4 regions of the Peribacillus sp. NPDC097197 genome follow, and region 4 is predicted to be linked to each of the others. Evidence: riboswitches for the same ligand, from Rfam matches in the RefSeq annotation. Region 4 holds a riboswitch; each other region holds the start of a gene.
The links. A riboswitch is a leader RNA that binds a small molecule or an ion and turns the genes downstream of it on or off. The one in region 4 is predicted to bind S-adenosylmethionine.

Region 1 (6,138 bases), on a different contig from region 4:
CAGAGCGTTTTCCGAAATGAACAACGGCTGTCGTGAAGTTTTGTTTTTGTTCCCCGCGTCCAACCACTACGGATTTTGTATCTCCGTAAGAGCCATCACCTATTAGATTGGTTGTATTATCTGAAATCGTATTACCATCGTTCATCAATCCAAGTGCCCACTCAAGACGAGCATCGCGTGCAACTACCCCACGACGGTTCACATATGTTGTGAATCCTTTGGATAGAGTGTCAACAGCGCCATATTCCACTTTCGCATTTGCATTCGCAAACACTTCCGTTACGATATTAGCGATGCCTTCATTAGACTCAACGGCCGAGAAGTAGTTCTCCACGTATGTTACAGAACTATTATCTTCCGCTACGATCAATACGTGATTGAACAGTGTAGTTTCAGGATTATCCACCAAGAATACTGCTTGGATTGGTTCCTTGATTTCTACATTTTTCGGAACATATAGGAATGCTCCCCCGTTAAGCAATGCAGCATGTAGAGCCGTTAAACGGTGTTCATTCACTTTCACGCCATCTTTCATGAAATACTTCTGTACTAACTCAGCATGATCTCGAGCCGCTGTGAAAATATCCGTGAAGATAACGCCTTGTTCTTTTATAGCTGCTGACAAATTAATATGTGCCGGCGTATTATTGCGTTGAATGTATAGATTTTCATTTTCTTCAATGATCGATTTAATCTCTTTTGGAAGTTCTTCTAAAGAAGCAAATGCTTCACTTTCAACCGTATGGGTTTTGAATGAAGTGAAATTCCATTTATCTATCTTCGTTTTATCCGGTCTAGGCATCGGAAGCTCTTCTAAATCTGAAAAAGCTTTGATTCGAAGGTCTGATAGCCAAGATGGCTCATTATTTTTTGTTGAATAAGAGCTTATGTCCTCTTTTTCAAGCGATAATTTCATTTCTGTAGTCATTGCAAATCCTCCTACTTACGCTTCTTCGCCAACAGTTTCGTCTTCAATGCCCAATTCTTGTTTAATCCAGTCATAACCTTCTGCTTCTAGTCGTGCAGCTAATTCAGGACCGCCTGATTTAACGACGCGACCTTGCATCATAACGTGTACGAAATCAGGTGTGATGTAGTTTAGTAGACGTTGGTAGTGAGTGATGATCAAGCAACCGAAGTCTTCTCCACGCATTTCATTGATTCCTTTAGAAACGACTTTAAGTGCATCGATATCAAGACCTGAGTCAATTTCATCCAAAATGGCGATTTTTGGTTGAATCATCATTAATTGAAGGATTTCATTACGTTTTTTCTCTCCGCCAGAGAATCCTTCATTCAAATAACGTTGAGCCATATCTTCATCCATTTCAAGGAATTCCATGTTTTTATCCATTTGACGGATGAATTTCATAAGTGAAACTTCGTCGCCTTCTTCACGGCGTGCATTGACAGCCGAACGCAAGAAGTCTGCATTTGTAACACCACTGATTTCACTTGGATATTGCATAGCAAGGAAAAGACCAACACGAGCACGTTCGTCAACTTCCATTTCCAATACGTCTTCACCATCAAAACTGATGCTTCCGCTTGTTACTTCATATTTAGGGTGACCCATGATTGCTGAAGATAAAGTGGATTTACCTGTTCCGTTCGGCCCCATGATTGCATGGATTTCTCCGCCTTTTACTTCCAGGTTAACCCCTTTTAAAATTTCTTTGCCTTCTATTGATACATGAAGATCTTTTACCGTTAATGTTGAACCTGACATAATAATACCTCCGTGAACTTAATTCCTATTTTATTACAGAAAGTGAAAATCACTTTCTTGACTATAGTTTTCAAAAAATCATTCTCACTTTATTCTCATTACAATTTTATAACAAATCCAATTTAGAATCAACTAATATAGATGGAGGTTTTTACTCGCTAGGGAGTGGAAACCTGCCCTATTGTTATAAAACGACCGTATAAAGGCTTTTCACTGCAAATATGCCCTTATTTTAGTTTTCGTTAATGTAAGCTAATTATTCGGGATTCCATTCATAATAAGATATTCCCGAAAAGTTCAAGGGGAAGACGGTTGGCCCTTATCATGAAAAAAATCGATCTGCAGGAGTAATGAGCAGGATCCGGTACGTACAACAGATCACTTTTCATTTTACCTCTACAGACCGATTTTTGAAAGACTCTAATATATGCTTATCCGTGGATTTTACGTTGTAATTCCAGAACCATTTTATTGCATTGCTCATGTTCCCTATCTCTTACTTTTTCAACCTCGATACGAAGGTCTAAATTTCTGCTGTATTCACTGTACCCAACCCCATGTGATAACTGCATAGCTTTTTCCATTTCGCTCGTTACGTTTAAATCTAAAGTATTGATAGTGAACCATCCTTTCAAATTTGTGAATCATTTTGTTTCTTCGTCTATTCTATACCCTTTGCTTTCAACTTTAAACCCCAACTTAAAAACGACCTGGAAATCCAGGTCGTCTTTCGTTGCTTTATTCCTTTGCAGGTACGACTGCACCCTCATATTCCTCAAGAATGAAATCTTGAATTTCTTTGGAATGTAATACTTCCACAAGCGTCTTGATTTCTTCTTTGTCTTCGTCACCTTTATTAACAGCGATCACGTTCACATATGGTGATTCAGAATCTTCTATTGCAATGGAATCTTTAAGTGGATTCAAGCCAGCGTCGATTGCATAGTTAGAGTTGATTAGGACCGCATCTCCTTCGCCGCTTTCATAGATCTTCGGAAGTAATGCCGCTTCATAATCTGCATCGAATTTAATGTTCTTCTTATTCTCGACAATATCTTTTACTGTAGCTGTCGTTTTATCAATGCCTTCTTTAAGAGTAATCAGGCCATTCTTTTCTAAAAGTGATAAGGCACGTCCATGGTCTGCAACAGAGCTGCTTAAAATGATTGTTGCTCCTTCTGGAAGCTTATCAATGCTTTTATATTTTTGTGAATACAAAGCAATTGGTTCAATATGGATGCCGCCTGCATTAACAAAATCATATCCATTTTCCTTAATTTGAGATTCTAAATAAGGAATGTGCTGGAAGTAGTTCGCGTCCAGTTCTTTATTGTTCAAAGCCTTGTTTGGCAAGATATAGTCTTGGAATGTTTCCACTTCCAATTCAATGCCTTTTTCTTTAAGAAGAGGAATCGCTTTTTCAAGAATCTCTGCATGTGGTACATTCGATGCACCCACCACTAACTTCTTCGTATCATCGCCACTACCTGTATCTTTCTCTTTATCCGTTCCGCAAGCCGCCAATGCAATTGATAAAACTAGAACGAATGCAAACCCTAAAAACTTTTTCATCCTTTTCATCTCCCCTTATCTTTTATCCAATTTAGAAGTAATCACATCACCGATAATCTGTATGATGAAGACAATAATTAATATGACAATCGTCGCTACCAGGGTAACGTCGTTGTGATTCCGTTGATAACCGTCCAGATAGGCTAAGTTACCCAATCCACCAGCCCCGATGACACCTGCCATTGCCGTGTATCCAACCAATGCAATCGATGTTACCGTGATGCCTGATATAAGGGCCGGCATCGATTCTGGAAGGAGGACCTTATAAATGATGGTGCTGGTTTTGGCTCCCATTGATTTAGCCGCTTCAATCACGCCTTTATCAATCTCACGAAGGCCGATTTCGACCATCCGCGCATAAAACGGTGCTGCACCGATAATGAGTGCTGGTAATGCCGCATTCTCACCAATCATGCTACCGACAAGTAATTTGGTGAACGGAATTAATAATACAATCAAGATAAGGAATGGAATCGAACGGAAAATATTAACGAAAGCACTTAACACACCGTTAACGCCCCGATTCTCCCACATATTCCCCTTGCCTGTTAAAAACAGAAGCAACCCCAATAGTATCCCTATAAAAAAGGTCGCTACAACTGAAATACTTGTCATATACAGCGTTTCTTTCGTCGCTTCTATGATGTCTTCCCAATCTACATTCGGCAATAATTCTTCAAGCATGAGTAATCACCTCCACGCCTACCTGCTGTGCTTTTATGAATTCGATTGCGCGGAGCATTTCATCTTCACTGCCATCAAGGTGGATGAACAATGTTCCATATGAGCCGCTTCTCGTTTGTGATATCTTCCCCTGGACAATGTTCACATCCAACTCAAAATTACGTACCAATTTTGTGATCAACGGGCTTTCTGCATGATCCCCCACGAATGTCAGTTGAATCACTTTTCCTGCTGGATACCGTTCAAACAAATGCTCCATCGTTTCTTTTGTCTCTTCTGGTTCCGTCACCTGCTGAACAAAACGCTTAGTCATCTGTTCTTTAGGGTTTCTGAATACTTCCAGGACAGCTCCCTGTTCGACTACCCGTCCACTTTCCATCACAGCCACTCGATTGCAAATCTTCCGAATGACATGCATCTCATGTGTAATCAAGACAATGGTTAAACCAAGGCGTTGATTTATATCCACAAGCAATTCCAGGATGGAATCGGTTGTCTGGGGATCTAGAGCGGACGTGGCCTCATCACACAAAAGCACTTTCGGGTTATTGGCAAGAGCCCTCGCTATTCCCACCCTTTGCTTCTGTCCACCACTTAGCTGCGATGGATACGCTTTTTCTCTTCCTTCCAATCCAACTAACTTAATGAGTTCATTGACGCGCTTGATACGTTCTTGCTTGGAGATGCCTGCAATTTCCAAAGGAAAGGATATATTTTCTTGAACGGTCCTTGACCACAAGAGATTAAAATGCTGAAAAATCATGCTAATCTCTTGACGGGCTTTACGAAGCTTAGACCCTTTAATTGTTGAAACTTCATTTCCCGCAACGTTCACGGAGCCCTCAGTAGGCCGTTCCAACCCATTCAGCATACGTATGAGCGTACTCTTGCCAGCCCCACTGTATCCGATGACTCCGAAAATCTCACCTTTATTTATTTCTAAATTCACACTATTCACGGCATGAATCGTTTCGCTATTTCCTTTTCCTGTTCGAAAAAGTTTACTGACGTTTGACAATGTAATCATGTATGCTCACCTCTTTATCCAATTAAGCCTATGAATTTAGTCGATTTATTTTTATGGCCTCCTGATGAATCTATCCTCTATGATTCAAAGAAAATAGAAAAAGCCCTTCTGCATGAGCAGAAAGGCAGGGAAAAGCAGGCCTTCCTCTCATCTCCCAAAGCCTCTACGCTTTGTGTGAATTGGCACCTTTCCAAGGAAAATCCTTGTCGGTTGCCGGGTTTCAACGGGCACATCCCTCCACCTCTCTTGATAAGAGCTATATATGGACTATTCTTTTTTGTCTTAACATTCACTTTACTATGTCTGAAATTTTAACACAGATAAAAAAGGAGTGCAATGTAAAATCCTAGGGTGTACCTGTTTCTCCATTAAACTCTTTGAGAATTCACTGACACGATATTCGTCGCTTTTTCAATCGCTTGCTCTAGATCTTCAAGTAAATCGTCTACATTTTCAATACCGATTGAAAGGCGAACCTGGTCGGCGCTGACACCGGCCTTGACCAGTCCTGCATCATTCAATTGCTGGTGAGTTGTACTTGCTGGGTGGATGATTAGGCTTTTAGCATCCCCGACATTGGCGACATGCGACCATAACTCTACCGAATTGATGAGTGTGGAACCTGCTTCACGTCCACCCTTAATTCCAAACGTCACCACAGATCCGGCTCCCTTAGGCAAGTATTTATCCGCTAGGGCTTTATCGGGATGATCATCGTTACCCGGATAAGAAACCCATGAGACTGCCGGATGGTTCTCCAAGTATTGAATGACCGTCCTCGTATTCAACAGGTGTTCCTTCATCCTGACATGGAGCGTTTCCAGGCCAAGCGTGAACTGGAATGCACTTTGAGCACTTAACGTCGGTCCCAAATCCCGAAGCAATTGCACACGCGCTTTCGTGATAAAGGCAGCAGGCCCTACCGCTTCGGAATAGACAAGTCCATCGTAACTAGGGTCAGGTTCCGTAAAGCCTGGATAATTAGGCGAATTCCAATCGAATTTACCACCGTCGATGATGACTCCCCCTAATGTCGTACCATTACCCAATAGCCACTTTGTAGCTGAATGGATGACAATATCCGCCCCAAAGTCTATTGGTCGGCACAGATACGGCGTTGCGAAAG
Region 2 (6,138 bases), on a different contig from region 4:
ATGTCCGGGATTCTTAACTTTACAATCATGAATGAATTCAATGCGCCCACCACAAGCGAAGCACCAATGGCCGCTATTATCGCAATCAACGTATCCTGGGAAAACCAGACAAACATCGAGATGACGATGGCATTGGCTAATGAGGCAACGGAGCCAACTGACAAATCGAAGCCGTCAACCGTCAAGGAAATCGTGATCCCGATGGCGATGATTGTCACGATGGAGATGGAACGTAAAATGTTAATAAGATTATTCGTTTGAATGAACGATGGATTCGCAATAGCAAAAACCGCAATCAAGATGATGATCGTCAGAATCGTTCCATATTTATAAAAGAATTCGAACAGATCAACTTTTTTCCTGGCTGGCGTTGTTGGTTTCTCTGTAAGAACCGGAATTGGTGTACTCATCCTATTTGCCCCCTGTTGAGTAGAATAGTAGTTCTTCTTCATTTGTCTTGCTTGTCTCTAGCTCCTTGACCATCCTTCCGTCATATAAAACATAGGTCCTGTTTGTGATTCCTATGATTTCGGCCAATTCGGATGATGCATAAATAATCGCTTTCCCCTTTTGGGCTAACTTTGCGATCAGTTCAAAAATATCCTTCTTGGCCCCGACGTCGACGCCTTTTGTCGGCTCATCGAATATGTATACATCCGCATCAGCCAATAACCACTTTCCGATGGCGATCTTTTGCTGATTGCCCCCTGATAGGTTTTCGACCTTCGCTTCCTCTGAAGGCGTTTTGATCCCAAGAGTAGCTATCAGGTCTTTCGCCTTTATCTTTTCTGCCTGGCGATCGACGAAGCTGAATGCCTTACTGAATTTCCCGACACTTGCAGCAGTCAGGTTCGTAGTAACAGACTCCTGTACGAGAACGCCTTCTTTCCTCCGTTCTTCGGGGACTAGTGCCAAGCCGCTCTTCACAGCATGATGGGGCGTTTTCAGGCTAAGCTTCCTTCCTTTTAACACAACTTCCCCCGTTATAATGGCCGTATGGCCGAAAAGCGTTTTACAAAGCTCCGTTTTTCCTGCCCCGACAAGACCCGCTAAACCGACTATCTCACCGGCCCTCACATGAAGACTGACATCTTTGACTTTATCGGCATCCGACAGTCGGTTCACTTCAAACATCACCGCACCTATCTCGGCATTCACGACGGGAAACTGTTCTTCCATTGACTTTCCAAGCATTTGCTCAATCACTTCGTTTTGTGTGATATCACTGATTCTACTGCGCCTCACACTCTTCCCATTTCTCATGATTGTAATGTCCTCACACACTTCAAATATCTCGGGTAGACGATGAGAAATGAAAATAATGCCTACACCACGTTGCTTCAGCTCATTCACAATCCGGAATAGTTCCGTTGTTTCCGTATGGCTTAACGGAGCAGTCGGCTCATCGAGAATCAAGAATTTACATGCGGTTGAAACGGCCCTAGCTATCAAGACCATCTGCTTTTCGGCCAACGTAAGGTCCCTTACCAGTTTTTTCGAAGACACATGGATGTTCATTTCTTCCAAGATTTCCGTCGCTTTTCTATGTAATTCCTTCCACTTGATGATTTGTTTTCTCCCCATGTTCTGTACGGATTCATTCAGCATCACGTTCTCCGCAACCGTTAAATAAGGAATGAGGGCCGTATCCACTTCCTGATACACAATTTGAATGCCAGCTTCCTGTGCCGACTTTGGCGAACGGATATCCTGTACCTGGCCATTTAGGAAAATGTCGCCGGTATAATGGACATGAGCTCCTGATAAGACTTTCATTAGCGTCGATTTCCCTGCTCCATTTGCGCCGACCAATGCATGTGCTGTTCCCGACTGTACTGAAAAATTAACTTCACTAAGCGCTTTTACACCTGGAAACTCAATCGATATCTGTTTCATTTCTAGTTGAATGCCCATGTCCAATCCCTCCCATTAAACAGACACTCTCTTCAACTTGAAAGAGAGTGTCTACTGATTCTGATCGTTACTTCTTATAATGTTCTTTCAATACTTTCATCCAGTCTTCTTCAAATTCCGTTGATACTCCCCAGCCTTGAACAATGCCGGATAGATTGGTCATGTTGACAGCGTCCTTCGATGATTGAAGCTGTTTTTGAGATATCAATGATGCTTCTAAATCATAGGTTTGCGGCGTTTCTTCCCCCGCTAGTTTTTTCGCTAGCAATCTCATATTCACTGCACCAATCAACTTCGGATCAACCGCTGCGGTATACGACCATGAGCTTCCTTTTGTTTGAATCTCCTGAAGGTCGGCATTGGACACGTCAATACCATAGATTTTCACTTCATCGCGCCCCGCTTCTTTTATCGCACGAGCTGCTCCGATAGCGAATGCATCCCAGGTTGCGAAAATTGCGTCTATTTTACCTTTGGGATACTTGTTCAACATCGCCGAGACCGCATTTTGCGTCTGGACCGAAGTATCTGAAGATGCCACTCCGAATCTTTCAATTTCATGAATGCCAGGATTTTCTTTCAGCTTTTCTTGATACACGGCATTTCTTCTCACCATTGGAGGGAAACCATCTACCCAAAGGTATGCAATGTTCGCTTCGCCTTTTTGCTCTTCTATCAATTTGTCAAAAGCAAGAGTTGCCAATGCTTCGTCATCTTGTGAAGTTACTGTTACCCCATCAATTTTCGTTAAATCGCCGATGGAATCGAATGTGACTACGCTTTTCCCTGCATCCACCAGCTTTTGTACGTCATTCACTGTCGCTGCATCATCACCATGGGAAATGATATAGCCATCATAGTCTTCCTCCAGAGCCTGAGCGATGGCGTCATGGAATTTAGCCGTATCGCCATTGGCCGTAAAAGTATCTACTTGGAAGCCAAGTGCTTCTCCTTCTTCTTGCGCCCCTGCTAAGTATTGGGCCGTGTGATCATCGCCGCCAATTTTACGAATGACTTTAATTTTAGCTCCCTCGCCTTTCGCAAATCGCTCTGGAACATTTTCAAAAGATACCTTTTCCTCTTTTTTCGCTTCCCCTGTACTTTGTCCCGAAGAACACCCCGTCAAAAGCAACGCCGAAGCGATGACTGAAACGAAAGCTCCTTTTAAAATTGATTTTCCCATTTTAATTCCCCCTATTTTTTACATTATTCTTATCTGTTAGCTCGGCATAAACACAAAATAAAAACCTCTCTAAAATAGAGAGGTTTAATCAGCTGGTTTGCAGACTTATCCCTCTCTTATCTGTCAAAACATTTCTGTTTTGCAGGATTTAGCACCAATTCCTAATTGGAACGGTTGCTGGGCATCGTAGGGCCAGTCCCTCCGCCACTCTTGATAAGAGAATATAATGTGTTACGTTTCGTTATGGTAAGTACCACTTTATAGGGATATAGTCATTAAGTCAATAGTTTTTAGAATATTTTAAATGTTTTATTTTCCTTGCAGTTTCGCCAGGCGTCTTTTCTCGATTTTTTCAAGGCGTTCGAATTGGCGCAGTTTCACTTCGAACAGGGTAATCGGATCACGGTAGACTTCAGGATTTTGTCTCATATGTTCCAATGTAGCCTGCTGTTCTTTGATTTCGGCTTTCGTCTGTTCGATATTTTTTTCAAGGATGGCAAATGGATTGCGGTAGAACAGGGATATGTCACGTTCCAAGGATTTTTCGAACAATCCAAACTGAGTAAGGAATCTGTCACTGATCATATCGGCAACATCCTGGAAGTCTTCATTTTCCAAGAACTTCTTATATCGATTGTACATATTCGCTTTATTTTGCGGAATGGCACCAAATAGCTTCCCGGCTCCCTTAAGAATCAACTGAGATGGGGTCCTTCTTAGTAATATATTTACATTTTCTATCCGGATGCTGCTTGTCATCCGGTCCGCATCACGGCGCCAGTCATCCAAGACCCGGAAGTCCCCGGCCAGTACAATACGTTCTTCTTTGTATAGCTCATTGAAGCCTGCGCTCATCTCATCCATGAACTGTTGGCTTTGCGTGAATTCTAACTCAGATGTAGCAATCCAGTCTTGAAGCGAGCGGAAATACTGCGGCATGATTTTATCGGATATAAATGCCTGGATCCGATCGTTCATTTCCTGATTCAACTGTATATGCACTTGGCTAAAGTCACTATTCTCAGATAATGTTTTAGAGCAATCACGCAGTAATTCAGGAATTCGTGTGGAAAGCTGTTTTTTCACTTCTTCTTTTAATAAGCGATAAGATCTTGTAATGTTTTCGGTTTTTTCTTTTTCCAAATCAGTCAACTGATTCGTAGCGCCATTCAACTTCACTTCCATCTGTTCATTCCAAGAAATCGAATGCTCGCATTTCCGTTCATTCGCTGCCCGTTTTTCTAATAGATAGGATAAAGTTTTACGCGTGAAGGCAAGGAGCTTCTCCGCCCTCATTTCCTTCCAATTGCTATCTTGATAGTTTGCGTGAAGGAAGACGGCTAGATCCTGCAGTTGCTGTTTGCTGTCATAAAGCTTGGAGAAAGCAAATACCTTCGCGTTCGGGAAATAAGCATTCACCTTATCCCATGTTTCATCTTCCATCCTGACTGCCACTTGATCACTATAGATGGTATCCATTTTATTCAGCAAGAAATGAATAGGAAGTTTAGGGGCCATTTGTTGCATTTCCAATAGCAAATCACGTTCACTGCCCGTGAAAGGTGCCCGTGCATCCAGAACGAACATCACTCCATCGCTCTCCAGTAAGTAATTTTGGAAGTCAGGGTCTACGCTTTTCTCTCCATTAAATCCTGGAGTATCCAGTAGACGCAGGCGATTATTTCTCAAATAATCACTGATGAGTGTCACATCGACAATCGTTCCGCGTTGACGACGCGTTTCATCCAACTCCGTTAACTCTTCGACCATTTTACGATCTGTATCGGTAATTTCATAGATTTCCAGGTCATCGCCATCTTTAACGCTCACAAGAGATGAATGGTCTTCCGCTGCAATACTTTCACCCGCTATCGATTGAATGAAGGATGTCTTGCCATTTCCTGCACTTCCAACAAGAAGCAGATTGAAATTGCTCATATCCTTAATTCCCTCAACCATCCATTTCAGCTTATTGCCGACTGATAGATCATTGCTCTCTGCCCATTGAATGATGGAGTGAATCAGTTTTTCGCCTGCTTCGAGACCGCCTCCCAATCTAGGGGATTTCGCTAACAGACTTTCTGCATCTTGAACAACAAGTGCGCTCACTGTATCTGGGAAAATCTCATTCCAGGAAAGGACAGATGCCGCTGCAAATAACGAAATCTCCCCTTCCGCGATTTTTAACCAATTTTCCAACAGTCTTGGTACGACAGGGCTTAACTCTTTGACTAAATGCGTACCTTCTAGTAATCCTGCATAGGCATCGCGATAATAGACGGAAAGCTCATCCCAAACATCCCCGTTGTTCAATTCGATTTCATCGATCAATTTATTGATGACCTTAAGCCATTCAAAGTAAGAATCCGTATATTTATAGTTCTTCCAAAGGGCTACCGTCATTTTCTCAAAACGATCTTGGTCAAGATTATATAAGGATCTAAGCACGTTCGCGAAATAATCCGGAGCCGTCGATTGTGCAACGCCCTGCTGGATGTATGTTTTCAAAACATCGAACCAAGTCATTGACTCCGTACGGATACTTTCGTTGGCCGCTAAAACTATCGCGCTATTCCAATCCTTTTGCGCTTCAAAGAAGGAGCGCGCAATTTCCGTGACATTTGGATAATCCGGTTGGAAATCGACTGCTTCCTTCACCACTTTGGATGCCAGATCATTTCTTGTTTCTACTATGTATAGTGAAAACAGTTGCAGAAGGACTTCCGTCTTTAATACAGGTTCGCTCGTATTAATGGCTTTATAAATATCTTCTGCCGTCGAATACATCTCTAGCTCAAAGTAGGCATCAGCAATATTCTTCTTAGCCCATTCAGCAAGATTGCCCTCTATATTCTCCCATTTAAATATGGCCGCCTCAAAGTCATGATGCAGGAAGTACACTTCCCCCTGGGCAAACCTGATTGTGGTTAAATCCGATCTTTCCTTTTTTTGTTCCACGAGAAACATTTCTCCCAAGGCTTGAATCGGATGCTTATTTATGTCATCAATCATCGTTTCATAGAACTTTTTGCCAATCAGCT
Region 3 (6,138 bases), on a different contig from region 4:
TTGACAGGGAGAACCTATATGGCCATCAGGAATAGTGAGGAACTTGCCCAAACGATAGGCATATCCACGATGAAGAATAAGTTGACCGCATTTGTTCTTTCTACATTTTTTGCAGGCTTGGCAGGTGCCTTATATGCTTCATTCGTGCGGTTTATCGGACCGGATATCGGGTCTACGGCCATAATGTTCGACTTGTTGATGTATCTACTGGTCGGCGGAATAGGAACTCTATCGGGACCTTTGGTTGGAACTTTGCTTCTCGTCATACTATCCCAGAATCTACAATTTCTCCAAGAGTATCGAATGTTGATCTTTGGACCTTTACTTACGTTGATCATAATTTTCTATCCACGCGGTATTTCGGGTGCATTCTTTGATTGGAAAATTAAACGAAGAGATAAGAAACAACTGATTATGAGTAAGGACGTTCCGGTTAATGCGGAGGAGGGATGAAGATGTTTATCGAAACGAAGAATTTAACAAAGAGTTTCGGGGGATTGGCAGCTGTAAAAAATGTGGATTTCACCATTGAAAAAGGAAAGATCAATGCGATTATCGGGCCTAATGGAGCCGGGAAGTCTACGTTTTTCAACTTGATCAGCGGCTTCCATCGTCCAAGTTCTGGAGCAGTCCTCTTCAAAGGGAAAGACATCACGAAGCTTCCTGCCAATGAAATAGCGGGGCTTGGCATAGCAAGAACGTTCCAGACGACTAGTCTTTTTGAGCAATCCACCATCTTGGATAACGTGATTGTAGGGCATAGGCTTCGAACTAAATCGAATTTGGTAGATGCTATCCTAAGGACGAAGAGGTTAAAACGGGAGGAAAAGGCCTGTCGTGATAAAGCGATGGAAGTATTGAAAATTGTCGGCTTAATGGATTCGGCAAATAAGATGGTCTCGAGTATTTCTCAAGAGGAAAAGAAGCGGACTGCGATTGCCCTTGCCCTTGCGACGGATCCGGAAATCATCTTTCTTGATGAACCGGCCGCCGGCATAAACCCTGATGAAACAGAAGGGCTTACAGAACTGATCAAGGAGTTGAATCAATCGGGCTTCACGATTTGCTTGATCGAGCACAAGATGCATATGATCATGAACTTAGCTGACCATATCATGGTCCTGAACTACGGGGAAAAGATTGCTGAAGGCACTCCAAAAGAAATCAGGGCGAATGAGGCGGTTATTAAAGCCTATTTAGGAGGTAGTGCTAGTGCTTAAGCTAACTGATGTTACTGTATGTTATGGGAGCTTCTCTGCGATCAAGCATGTGAATATTGAAGTGAAAAAAGGGGAAATTGTCGTTCTACTGGGAGCGAATGGAGCAGGGAAAAGCACGACATTCCGTTCTATCAGCGGCATTAGTAAGCTGGCTGGGGGTGAAATTCATTTTGAGGAACGGACTATCGGAGGCAGGCCTCCGGATAAGAATGTCCAGGCTGGAATTGTTCAATGTGCAGAAGGGAGGAAACTGTTTCCTCAGATGACTGTCCAGGAAAACTTGAAGATGGGGGCTTACGTCCATCGGAAAAAAAAGAGGGAAATCAAGGCCTCATTGGAAAATGTCTATCATTTATTTCCTATTTTAAAAGAAAAACTCCATGATGAAGCCGGCAGCTTGAGTGGTGGACAGCAACAGATGCTAGCCATTGGCAGGGCCTTGATGTCTAAGCCAAAGCTTTTGATGCTAGATGAACCTTCCGTGGGCCTCGCCCCTTTGATCGTTGAACAGATGTTCCAAGTCATTGAAGAAATAAACCGGGAAGGCATAACCGTTCTACTAGCTGAACAGAATGCGAATGCGGCTCTTAGCATTGCAGATAAGGGATATGTTTTTGAAAATGGGGAAATTGTCGTCGAAGGGACTGCAAAAGAATTATTGGCTAATGATGAAGTACGGAAAGCTTATATCGGAGCATAAGAGTTTAAAAATGAATGGGGGATTTTCATGAAAAAATTGAGTGTATTCTTTGTCATGCTATTACTCGTCCTAACGGCACTAGCCGGCTGTAACAAAGGAGACAGCCCTGCCTCAAGTGGGGGAGGAAAGGCCAGTAAAGGGAAGAATGTCGTCAATATCGGTTTTAGCGGTCCTTTGAGTGGAGCAGCAGCCTTATATGGAAAACGAACGTTAAATGGTGTGGAGATGGCAGTAAATGAAATCAATGATGCTGGTGGGTTTGAAGTGGAAGGGGAAAAATATACGCTCAACCTGGTTTCGTTGGATGATAAGTACTTACCGAATGAAACGGGTTCAAATGCTAAACGTTTAATTCAGGAATACAAAACTCCGATTATTTTCACTCCTCATAGTGGAGGGATACTCGCCCTTCAGGTTTTTAACGAAAAAGAGAAATTCATCATCGGTGGCTATTCGAGTGAACCAGCCATCACGGAAAGCGGTAATTCATTAACGGTGAGGATCCCGCCAAATTATGAAGGGTATATTGAACCGTTTTCTACGTATGCAATGGAAAACTTCGGAAAGAAAATTGCGGCATTGCCACCATCTTCCCAGTACGGGAAGGACTGGGCGGAAAACCTACTTCCTCATTGGGAAAAACAGGGTGGTGAAGTCGTATATAACGCCTCCATTGATTTTTCTAAAGAAACGGATTTCTTCACGACTGTTACAAATGCCCTAAAAGAAAAGCCTGATGTCCTTTTCATCGGGGGGGCGTCAGAGCCTACGGCCAAGGTTGCAAAACAAGCAAGGGAACTAGGCTTTAAAGGCGGTTTCATTATCATGGACCAGGCGAAACTGGATCAAATGAAACCAATAGCGGGCTCGTACGAAACATTGGAAGGTTCGATCGGTGTTCTTCCGCTAATCGATTCCAAGGAAGAAGCAATACCGGCATTCATTGATAAATATAAAAAAATTTATAAGGAAGATGCTAGTTCTGAAGTGGGGTTGAATTACATTGCTATGTATGCCTTTGTGGAGGCAATGAAAGCGGCGGGAACAGTCGATGATGTGAATGCGATCCGTGACCATATGCAGGATGGGCTGACAAATACGGCACCTGAACAGAAAATTTACAATATACCATCGATTGACGAAAACGGTGGATTCGCAGCAAAAGTCGTTGTAGGAGCGGTCGAAGATGGAAAAGTGGTACCCATCAATGTAGAAGAATAAAGGTGCTTTCACACTAACTACCTTTTCGCCCCGAAAGCTAAAAACTAATGCATTCCATCAGTTTATAAAAATCTTTAATACTTTACCTTGCGAAAACTCTTAAAATGCTGTACTCTTATATTTGCTTTGAAAAAATGAATATTTCTTACTTCTTATCAAGAGAGACTGAGGGACTGGCCCGAAGATGTCTCGGCAGCAGACTTATTTAGAGTGCTGTGCCAAATCCAGCAGGCGATTGACCTGAAAGATAAGAGGAGTGTTTATAGATTAAAAGACCTCTTCTTGTAATAAAACGGAAGAGGTCTTTTTGTACTCATAGGATAGGAATCTGTTCTTGATGGTTTGTTACTATTCTATAATCAAGACCATATTAAAATGAAGGGATGCCGGAAAATTTAGAGAGTCCAAAAAGAGTATCCATTACCATTACCATGCAAAATACTAAAGAGGTGTACATCATGAGTTTAGACAATAAAGGGAATCCATGGGCTTTAACGCCGTTTATCGTTTTTTTGATATTATTTATAGGTTCAGGTGTTATTACAAAAGATTTTTACACATTTCCAGTGATTGTTGCCATAGCCATTGCATCTGCTACGGCACTGGCAATGAATCGAAAGGAATCATTCGATCAGAAAGTAGAAATCTTTTGTAAAGGTGCCGGGGATTCAAACATCATGTTGATGGTTGTCATATTCCTATTGGCTGGGGCTTTTTCGGAAGTGGCAAATGGGATGGGGGCCGTAGCGTCTACGGTGAATCTAGCACTTTCAATTGTTCCGCAAAATCTTTTAATGGTGGGGTTATTTATTATCGCCTGCTTTATCTCATTATCAATGGGGACAAGTATGGGAACGATAGTGGCTTTAGCACCTATTGGAGTAGGAATCAGTGATCAAACGGATATATCTGTTGCCCTTTCCATGGCTGCGGTCATTGGTGGTGCCATGTTCGGTGATAATCTTTCTTTCATTTCGGATACGACTATAGCAGCTGTACGCACACAGGGAACGAAAATGAAAGATAAGTTCAAAGTGAACTTTTTTATTGTGTTACCTGCTGCAATAATCACATGTTTTATCCTTGGTTTTCTGACGATGGGTGAACAAGCTACAATTTCTGGAGAAGCCTACAATTGGGTCAAAATTCTACCTTACCTTTGTGTTCTAGTGGCAGCATTGGCAGGGATCAATGTATTCTTGGTTCTCTCTATCGGCATCGTCTTTGCCGGAATCATCGGTTTAGCGGATGGTAGTTATCATGCAATGGAAGTGATTCAAAAAATGGGGGATGGAATGGCTGGGATGTATGAAATCTCCTTCCTAGCGATTTTGATTGCAGGCATGGTTTCTGTTATCAAACATAACGGCGGAATCGATTACCTACTGAACCTCGTGACGAGAAAGAGCAAATCAAGAAAAAGTGCAGAGTTCAGTATCGCGGGATTGGTGGCTTTAACGAATCTTTCAACGGCAAACAATACCATATCCATCATCATTGCTGGTCCACTCGCAAAAAACATTGCCGAAAAGTATGAAATCGATCCACGGAAATCTGCCAGTTTGCTCGATGTTTTCGCTTGTAGCATTCAGGGCTTATTGCCATACGGAGCACAACTACTTTTAGCTGCAGGTGTCGCACACATCTCTCCTATCAGTATCCTACCCTATTCGTTCTATCCAGTCTTGATCGGGGTTTCAGGAATCATAGCCATTTTAATAGGTTTCCCCCGGTTCTCGAAGAGGAAATGAAAATAGGTTGGTTGGAAGAGTATCAATAAATCACGAATGTTGCCCTGGAGCATTGTCTCCAGGGCTTTTTTAGGGTAATTGACTTCAAGTGTGTATGAAATCTTTAAAATTCACAAAACTAATCTCTGCCTTCAATAATATTAAAATAGTATAATAAAATACAATTAACGGAGATATCTTTATTCTTAAGTGTTTACTATTTTGTAAAAGCGGGAACTCTAAAGGTATTGTAATGAAATAATTAGAGGTGGGTTCGTTTAAAAATGGAGATAGTAGAAAAGTTTATTACTGAAACAAATGATTTATTATGGTCCTCTATACTGATCATTTTATTAATTGGAATGGGCATTTATTTTTCTTTTCGTACTAAATTTGTACAATTTAGAATGGTGAAAGAAATGATTAGGTTACTAGGGGAAGGTGCTACGGCAGATAAGAAAGGCGTATCTTCGTTTCAGGCCTTTTGCATCAGTACGGCTTCCCGGGTAGGAACGGGGAATCTGGCAGGTGTGGCTATAGCCATCACGACTGGTGGTCCGGGAGCTGTTTTCTGGATGTGGTTAATCGCATTGATTGGATCTGCCTCTGCTTTCATTGAAAGCACTTTAGCTCAAATTTACAAGGTCAAAGACGGAGCAGCCTTCCGTGGTGGTCCAGCTTATTATATGGAAAAAGCATTAAATGCACGCTGGATGGGTATCACGTTTGCTGTTTTGATTTCATTGACATTTGGACTTGCTTTCAATTCTGTACAGGCCAATACGATTACAAGTGCATTCCAAGCATCCTTTGGTGTAGATAAATGGATCACCGCACTAATTTTGGCAATCATAACGGCTGTTATCATTTTTGGCGGAATTAAGATGGTTGCTAAAGTGTCTGAAGTCATCGTGCCAATCATGGCAGGAGCTTATGTGTTAGTAGCTTTAGTTGTCATCCTATTGAATATAACCGAGTTACCAAGTGTTCTTGCATTAATCTTTGAAAGTGCATTCGATGGATTAAGGGAGATTGCTAGTGGGGCACTGGGTGCAGCCATGATGAACGGAATCAAGCGTGGCTTGTTCTCAAATGAGGCTGGAATGGGGAGTGCTCCTAATGCGGGTGCTACGGCAGATGTCACCCATCCGGTAAAACAAGGTCTGATCCAATCACTAGGCGTTTTTGTTGATACGCTCATCATATGTAGCTCGACGGCCTTTATCATCTTGTTTTCCGGTCTATACTCATCAAAAGAAACGGATGG
Region 4 (6,138 bases):
TATATTTATAGCTTCAATCCTTGATTTTACTGGATCAGCTCCCGCTGAGGCCATTGCTTTCCGTACACTGTCAGGTAATTTAATCCCCGGTATTTCATTATGGATGAATTCGGCATTCCTCGTACTGGTAAGGGGCATTATCCCCATGAAAATCGGTGTTTCCAAATGTTTTGTCGCCTGATAGACTTCTTCTATTTGTTCTACTGAATAAACTGGCTGTGTCAAAAACGAATGAGCACCGCAAGCGATTTTCTTTTCCATTCTCTGAACAGCCTTATCGAGATATTTCACATTTGGATTAAAAGCTGCGGAAATCTTGAAATTAGCCCGTTTCCCTAGACTTTGTCCGGAATAGGAGTAGCCCTCATTGAATTGCTTAACCAGACTTATCAAATCGAATGAAGATAAATCATAGACAGACGTTGCCCCCGGGAAATCACCAATCTTAGAAGGATCCCCAGTGATAACTAAAACTTCATCCAGCCCGACCGTATGCAATCCCATTAAATGGGATTGTAACCCAATAAGATTTCGGTCCCTGCACGTAATATGGACCATCGGATTCACCCCTAATTCAGCCTTTAATAAATTGGCTAAGGTCGAATTCGATATCCTTGGTGAAGCAAGTGAATTATCAGCTAAAGTAATGGAATCCACCCCAGCTTTTTTCAAGGCTTCAGCTCCTGCCATAAACGTTTCGATTCCTAACTTTTTCGGTGGATCAAGCTCAACTAGGATCGTTCTATCCGTTTTTGCCTTTTCATGAAGAGCTAATTCTTGTTTTTGGTTATTCACTTCAATAATTTCTATATGTCGAGCTTTCGTAATTTTTTCCTTGACTGGCGCTAAAGTGCCAATCATTTCGTTCACAGCTTGTATATGTAGTGGTGTCGTACCACAGCAACCCCCTATAATGGTTGCTCCTTGTTTTCGTAATTCGAGTGCACTTGAACCGAAATATTCTGGTTCCGCTTTATAGACCAGTCTCCCATCCACATAATCTGGAAGACTTGCATTAGGATAGATGGCAATCGACGCCTGCATAGGCAATTTCACTTCTTCCAGTGCCCTTATCATATGATGGGGGCCCAGACGGCAATTCACCCCAACGACATCTGCACCTAGGTACTCTAGCTTTTGAAAAGCTTCATTCAAATGAAATCCATTTTGAAGATTTCCAAGTTCATGCATCGATACATTTGCAATAATCGGCAGGTCCGTTTCCTTTTTAGCAATTTGAAGCACCGTTTCAAGCTCTTCAAAATCATAGAATGTTTCAAGAAGAATTCCATCGGGATCTTCCAGGAGCAAACTGTATAATTGTTCTCGAAAACCCCGTTTTATTTCTTCTATACTTAAATCCGATTTACGTATACTACGCTGGGCCCCAATTGTACCAAAAACATAAGCCTTCCCTTTCGCTACTTGTTTAGCAAGGCTGACTCCTTGGCGATTGATCCGACTGACTTCTTCCTCCAGCCCATACCGTTTCAATTTATTGAAATTGGCACCATATGTATTGGTTTGCAGAATATCTGCACCCGCTTCTAAATAGGCCCTATGTATAGACTCAATTTTATCAGGATTGGTGCAATTTATTTCCTCATAACATTGATCGATTCCATAGGAGTACAACAACGTACCCATCGCGCCGTCTCCAACTAGCATTCTTTCCTTCAATTCACTACGAAAATCCAATTAGTACACCCTCTCTTAAAAACACTATGGTTTTTGTCGGTTTCTATGAGTGTGAGAGTAAAGAAAAAAAACCTTCTCAAAGAAGAAGGCTTTTTTCGAAACATTCTCCTCATCTATCAAGCTCTGCTTGCTGGATTTAGCACCTTTGCCTAGGCTGGTTGCTGAGGTTTCATCGGGCCAGTCCCTTCACCTCTCTCGATAAGATTTATTAAGTTTAATTTTCTAAACATTTCAAAATTTATTTATATTTAATTTACATGAATCATCTGATAATTTCAAGAGTATATTTATCATTTTTTCATTTTCTTCAGACTTTTTAACGATACATCCTTTTAGAAAGCAAGGCTCCCCATTCTTCCGACAAGGATTCAATGGAAAGCAAGGACATTGCCCCCTCCTCCCCATCACGCTTATGAAGGATGACATCCGTTGCATAAAGTACCGTAACCTTATCTTGAAGCCGATCCAATAACACGATATCATCTTGTTGGCCAATTACCCCTTCTTGTATAACCCTAGCAAAATAGCCAGTTAGATTAGTGTCCATCACCAATTTCAAAAACTCTGGCTCTTTGTTAAAGTGGGAGATGGTCGAGCAAGGAATACGCCCCTGTGTAATCTGAATAACGGTCCCGCCAATGCGATAGATATCGCCTATAAACGTTTGACGTTCAGTCATTCCAGCAATCGTCAAATTCTCCCCAAATGCAGGGATGGAAAGCTGCTTATTGAATGTTCGATTCCATAAATCATAATGCTCAAAGGGATAAAAACATAGAGCACGGTCAGGCCCTCCATGGAACTTTCTGTTACCCACTCCATCCCTATCAATCCCTGATTTTGTTACGGTGATATAGTCGATGGCCTTCTTATCCATTGCCGTTTTGATCTTTACCCCCGAAAGCTCCTCCTCTTTTGGCATCCCAATTTGAAGAGACATGATTTTACGATTTTCCATTGGACATCTTCCATTTCTTTTAAATTTCCAGATTGCAATAAAGAAACATTCTTTATATTCAATCTATTCAATTATTTGATTATACCAAAAAAAAGCAATAACCTCTTTACTAGGTATAAAATTCGATGTGAAAAGAGAATGATATAAAAATAATCCCTTTGTTTTAGTAATTTAGTTGCTATTTCCAAATTAATTATGATAGAATATGAACACAATATATAGTCGAAAAAGACAATCCGTCGCCTATATGTTGATTCACGATTAATTTCCTCATTGTCGCTCTTTAGGGGGCGAATTTTTTTGTCTCCTTTTAAAAAGGGTGGAAAACTGTAGATCCTTACTAATTATTTATACCTAACAAGTAACTACCAAATTGAACAGGCGACCTTCTTTTAATGAAAATTTATAGGTGCGATCATTACTTTCCTCACAGTACACCACTTTTTTGATAATTTTGGTGATTTTCTTATGCCTTCATTTTCCCCTTAGCTTCTATTTTTTCGCCCCTTATATTCCAGGTATCGTAACAGCCATGCCGATATCGTTAGCCAAGCAGCTCCGGCAACAAAACCTGCCACAACATCGCTCGGGTAATGCACCCCTAGATAAATGCGGCTCCATCCAATGACCAATGAAGCCAAAAAAGCCAAAAACCATATAATGCCGTTCATATATTTACTTTTGACGATTCGTAAACATACAACTGCAATGCTTCCGTAAACGATAACCGAAGCCATAGAGTGACCACTAGGAAAACTATATCCGGAAACGGATAATAATGGAGCGATATCGGGTCTTTCCCTTTGAAAAAGATATTTTAGCCCCCAATTAAATACCCCACCCATTGCTGAAGTGATTATTAAGTATAAAGCAAGCTGTTTTCTTCTGTATAAGGCCAAAATCAAGGCAAATATACCAATTAGTACGACTATCCATGTCACCGACCCAAAAAATGTGAGCGTAGTCACAAAGCTGATAAATTGTTCACTAAAGGGCACTTGGATGAAATTGATAAGGACTTTATCAAATTCGATTAACTCCCCTTCCTTCAGTTCTTCCACAATTTCAATAAAAATGAAAAAATAAACTAGGATTAAACCAGCCATCATGGCAATATAAAGAAGTTTTTTTGAAATATGTATGCTAAAAAAGTTATGCATTCTCGGACACCACCTTTTCCCTCATTTATCACGCTACCTCTAGGATAAAACAAAAAAAGCCTAAGCGATAGATTTCGCTCAGGCTTTTTTTACGCTTGTTTCTTTTTAGGCTCCGCTCTTTTGCGTGTCGTCTTTTTCTTTACAACCATTTTCTCCGGCTTCGTCCTGTCAATGGACGCTTGTAAAGCTGCCATTAAATCCGTCACATTATTGGCCACGGGTTCTTTAGATTTTGCTGTAATGGTTTTCTCGCCAGTTTTCTTTGATTCAATCAATTCAAGCAAAGCTGTTCTATAATCATCTTTGTATTTAGTCGGATCAAACGTCGATGTCAACTGATCAATTAATAATATGGCCGTATCGATTTCTTTTTTTGCAATGGCATCATTAGCAGGAATATTAGGAACGTCGGTTGCAGAACGAACCTCATCAGGGTAATGAATGGTTTCCATCAACAATGTGTTATCCACGACCCGAAGGATAGCCATTTGTTCTTTGGAACGAATGATGATTTTAGCGAGACCAACCTTGCCTGACTCCAAGAGTGCTTCCCTCAAAAGAGAATAGGCTTTTGTACCGCCATCGTTTGGAGACATATAATAGCTTCGGTTGAAATAGATTGGATCAATTTCCTCTATTTTAACAAAATCAATGATTTCCACTGCCTTATCTTCATTTTGTTTTTTTAATTGCTCAAGTTCATTGTCTTCTAGGACAACAAACTTTCCTTTTGTATACTCAAACGCACGAACAATATCATCCTTGCCTACTTCTTTCTGGCAAACTGGACAAACCTTTTCGTATTTTATCGGTGAATGGCATTCCTTATGCAAAGTTCGTAAGGATATATCCTTATCTTCCGTTGCCGCATGAAGCTTTATCGGGATATTCACCAAACCAAAAGAAATGCTGCCTTTCCATATTGTATGCAAATTCCTCACCTCATCGTTGATTAATTGATTCACTGTTATTATCATTCCCATTTCTTTCAAAAAAATTATATCTCAACTCTTAAAATTAAGATTTTATGGGGAAAATACTAATAAACGCAATGAACGGAGGGAAAAATGTGATAAAACCAATGTTGCCCACCTATCATCCAGAAGCTCCTTGTTCTAAGGAATGGATATATGAAGTCAAATATGATGGCTTTCGGGCCATTTTAACGATTGAAGAAAGTAAAGTGGCAAAGCTGACGAGCCGGAACGGAAAAGAGTTGCTGCCTCTTTTTCCGGAAATCGGTGAATTCCTAGAAACCTTGAACCTCGAAGGTATACTTCCCCTTCAACTAGATGGAGAACTAGTTTGGCTAACCAATGAAGCCAAGGCAGACTTTTCCGAGATACAGTGGCGTGGACGTTTGAGAAACCAAACATTGATATCCGAGGCTTCCACCCTCTCCCCATGCCGATTCATAGTGTTTGACTTACTAACCTTAAATGGAAAAGACATTACCAAACAAAACTTGTCGGAACGGAAAGCTTTGTTGAAGGGCTTAGGAAAGAAACTTCATTTCCCAGAAAATCCTAGCCCCCATGAAGAAAGCCCAATCCAACTGATTGGAAACTATGATACTGCAAATGAATCGATGAACAAGGTCATTCTCATGGATGGGGAAGGGATTGTAGCCAAGAACATCAACAGCATATGGCACGAAAAACGGTCAACCTCCTGGATCAAGGTGAAAAATTGGAGGGTATTCCCCTGCTTTATCACTGCTCTTCATAAAGAAAACGGATATATTTCAATTTCCGTTTATAAAGACGGTGTAATTACCCCGATTGGGAGCGTCAAAAATGGCATGAGTGCCCAGGATAAAACCATTTTACACGAATTGATTAAAAAAAATGCCGTCGAAGAGAATGCGAAGTTCTTTTACCTCCATCCTTCCATTTGTATCGAAGTGCAATTTCTGCATGTTCATGAAGAAAATGAATTACGGGAGCCTCAGTTTTCCCAGTGGCTGTTGCAAACGATACCAAGTGAATGTACTTGGGAGAGGTTCCTTATCAGTCAATTTACTTTTCCGGAGTCGGTCCATATAACATCACCAGATAAACCGATTTGGGCATTTAAGGATAGAAAGGTGATAAAAGTTGAATACCTCCAATATTTACGGGAGGTGTCATCTCATTTCTTGCCTTTTCTAGCCGACAAACTTCTGACAACAATTCGTTACCCTCATGGCGCAATGAACCCTGAACGTTTTTTTCAAAAAAATAAGCCAGAGTATGCGCCCGCATCGATTCAAACGTTCCTGAATGAAGACATCGAGTATATGCTATGTAATGAACTGGAAACATTGCTTTGGTTTGGCAACCA

Region 1: another riboswitch for S-adenosylmethionine. It lies ahead of ACQKL6_RS01855 (methionine ABC transporter ATP-binding protein); the one in region 4 lies ahead of ACQKL6_RS03215 (bifunctional homocysteine S-methyltransferase/methylenetetrahydrofolate reductase).
Region 2: another riboswitch for S-adenosylmethionine. It lies ahead of ACQKL6_RS15810 (sugar ABC transporter substrate-binding protein); the one in region 4 lies ahead of ACQKL6_RS03215 (bifunctional homocysteine S-methyltransferase/methylenetetrahydrofolate reductase).
Region 3: another riboswitch for S-adenosylmethionine. It lies ahead of ACQKL6_RS13520 (Na+/H+ antiporter NhaC family protein); the one in region 4 lies ahead of ACQKL6_RS03215 (bifunctional homocysteine S-methyltransferase/methylenetetrahydrofolate reductase).

The regions. Positions count from the first base shown of each region.
Region 1 is NZ_JBNNST010000001.1:397,648-403,785, reverse strand. It holds gene sufD (Fe-S cluster assembly protein SufD) at 1-928, opposite strand, end outside; gene sufC (Fe-S cluster assembly ATPase SufC) at 944-1,729, opposite strand; gene ACQKL6_RS01870 (hypothetical protein) at 2,161-2,364, opposite strand; gene ACQKL6_RS01865 (MetQ/NlpA family ABC transporter substrate-binding protein) at 2,468-3,301, opposite strand; gene ACQKL6_RS01860 (methionine ABC transporter permease) at 3,317-3,985, opposite strand; gene ACQKL6_RS01855 (methionine ABC transporter ATP-binding protein) at 3,978-5,012, opposite strand; SAM riboswitch class I at 5,157-5,268, opposite strand; gene ACQKL6_RS01850 (O-acetylhomoserine aminocarboxypropyltransferase/cysteine synthase family protein) at 5,381-6,138, opposite strand, start outside.
Region 2 is NZ_JBNNST010000012.1:89,655-95,792, reverse strand. It holds gene ACQKL6_RS15820 (ABC transporter permease) at 1-410, opposite strand, end outside; gene ACQKL6_RS15815 (sugar ABC transporter ATP-binding protein) at 412-1,914, opposite strand; gene ACQKL6_RS15810 (sugar ABC transporter substrate-binding protein) at 1,982-3,097, opposite strand; SAM riboswitch class I at 3,211-3,317, opposite strand; gene ACQKL6_RS15805 (GTP-binding protein) at 3,407-6,138, opposite strand, start outside.
Region 3 is NZ_JBNNST010000009.1:87,637-93,774, reverse strand. It holds gene ACQKL6_RS13540 (branched-chain amino acid ABC transporter permease) at 1-453, shown strand, start outside; gene ACQKL6_RS13535 (ABC transporter ATP-binding protein) at 456-1,220, shown strand; gene ACQKL6_RS13530 (ABC transporter ATP-binding protein) at 1,213-1,920, shown strand; gene ACQKL6_RS13525 (ABC transporter substrate-binding protein) at 1,948-3,141, shown strand; SAM riboswitch class I at 3,291-3,395, shown strand; gene ACQKL6_RS13520 (Na+/H+ antiporter NhaC family protein) at 3,600-4,892, shown strand; gene ACQKL6_RS13515 (alanine/glycine:cation symporter family protein) at 5,156-6,138, shown strand, end outside.
Region 4 is NZ_JBNNST010000002.1:173,971-180,108, forward strand. It holds gene ACQKL6_RS03215 (bifunctional homocysteine S-methyltransferase/methylenetetrahydrofolate reductase) at 1-1,698, opposite strand, end outside; SAM riboswitch class I at 1,805-1,903, opposite strand; gene ACQKL6_RS03220 (MOSC domain-containing protein) at 2,015-2,656, opposite strand; gene ACQKL6_RS03225 (phosphatase PAP2 family protein) at 3,142-3,816, opposite strand; gene ACQKL6_RS03230 (Ku protein) at 3,906-4,748, opposite strand; gene ligD (DNA ligase D) at 4,886-6,138, shown strand, end outside.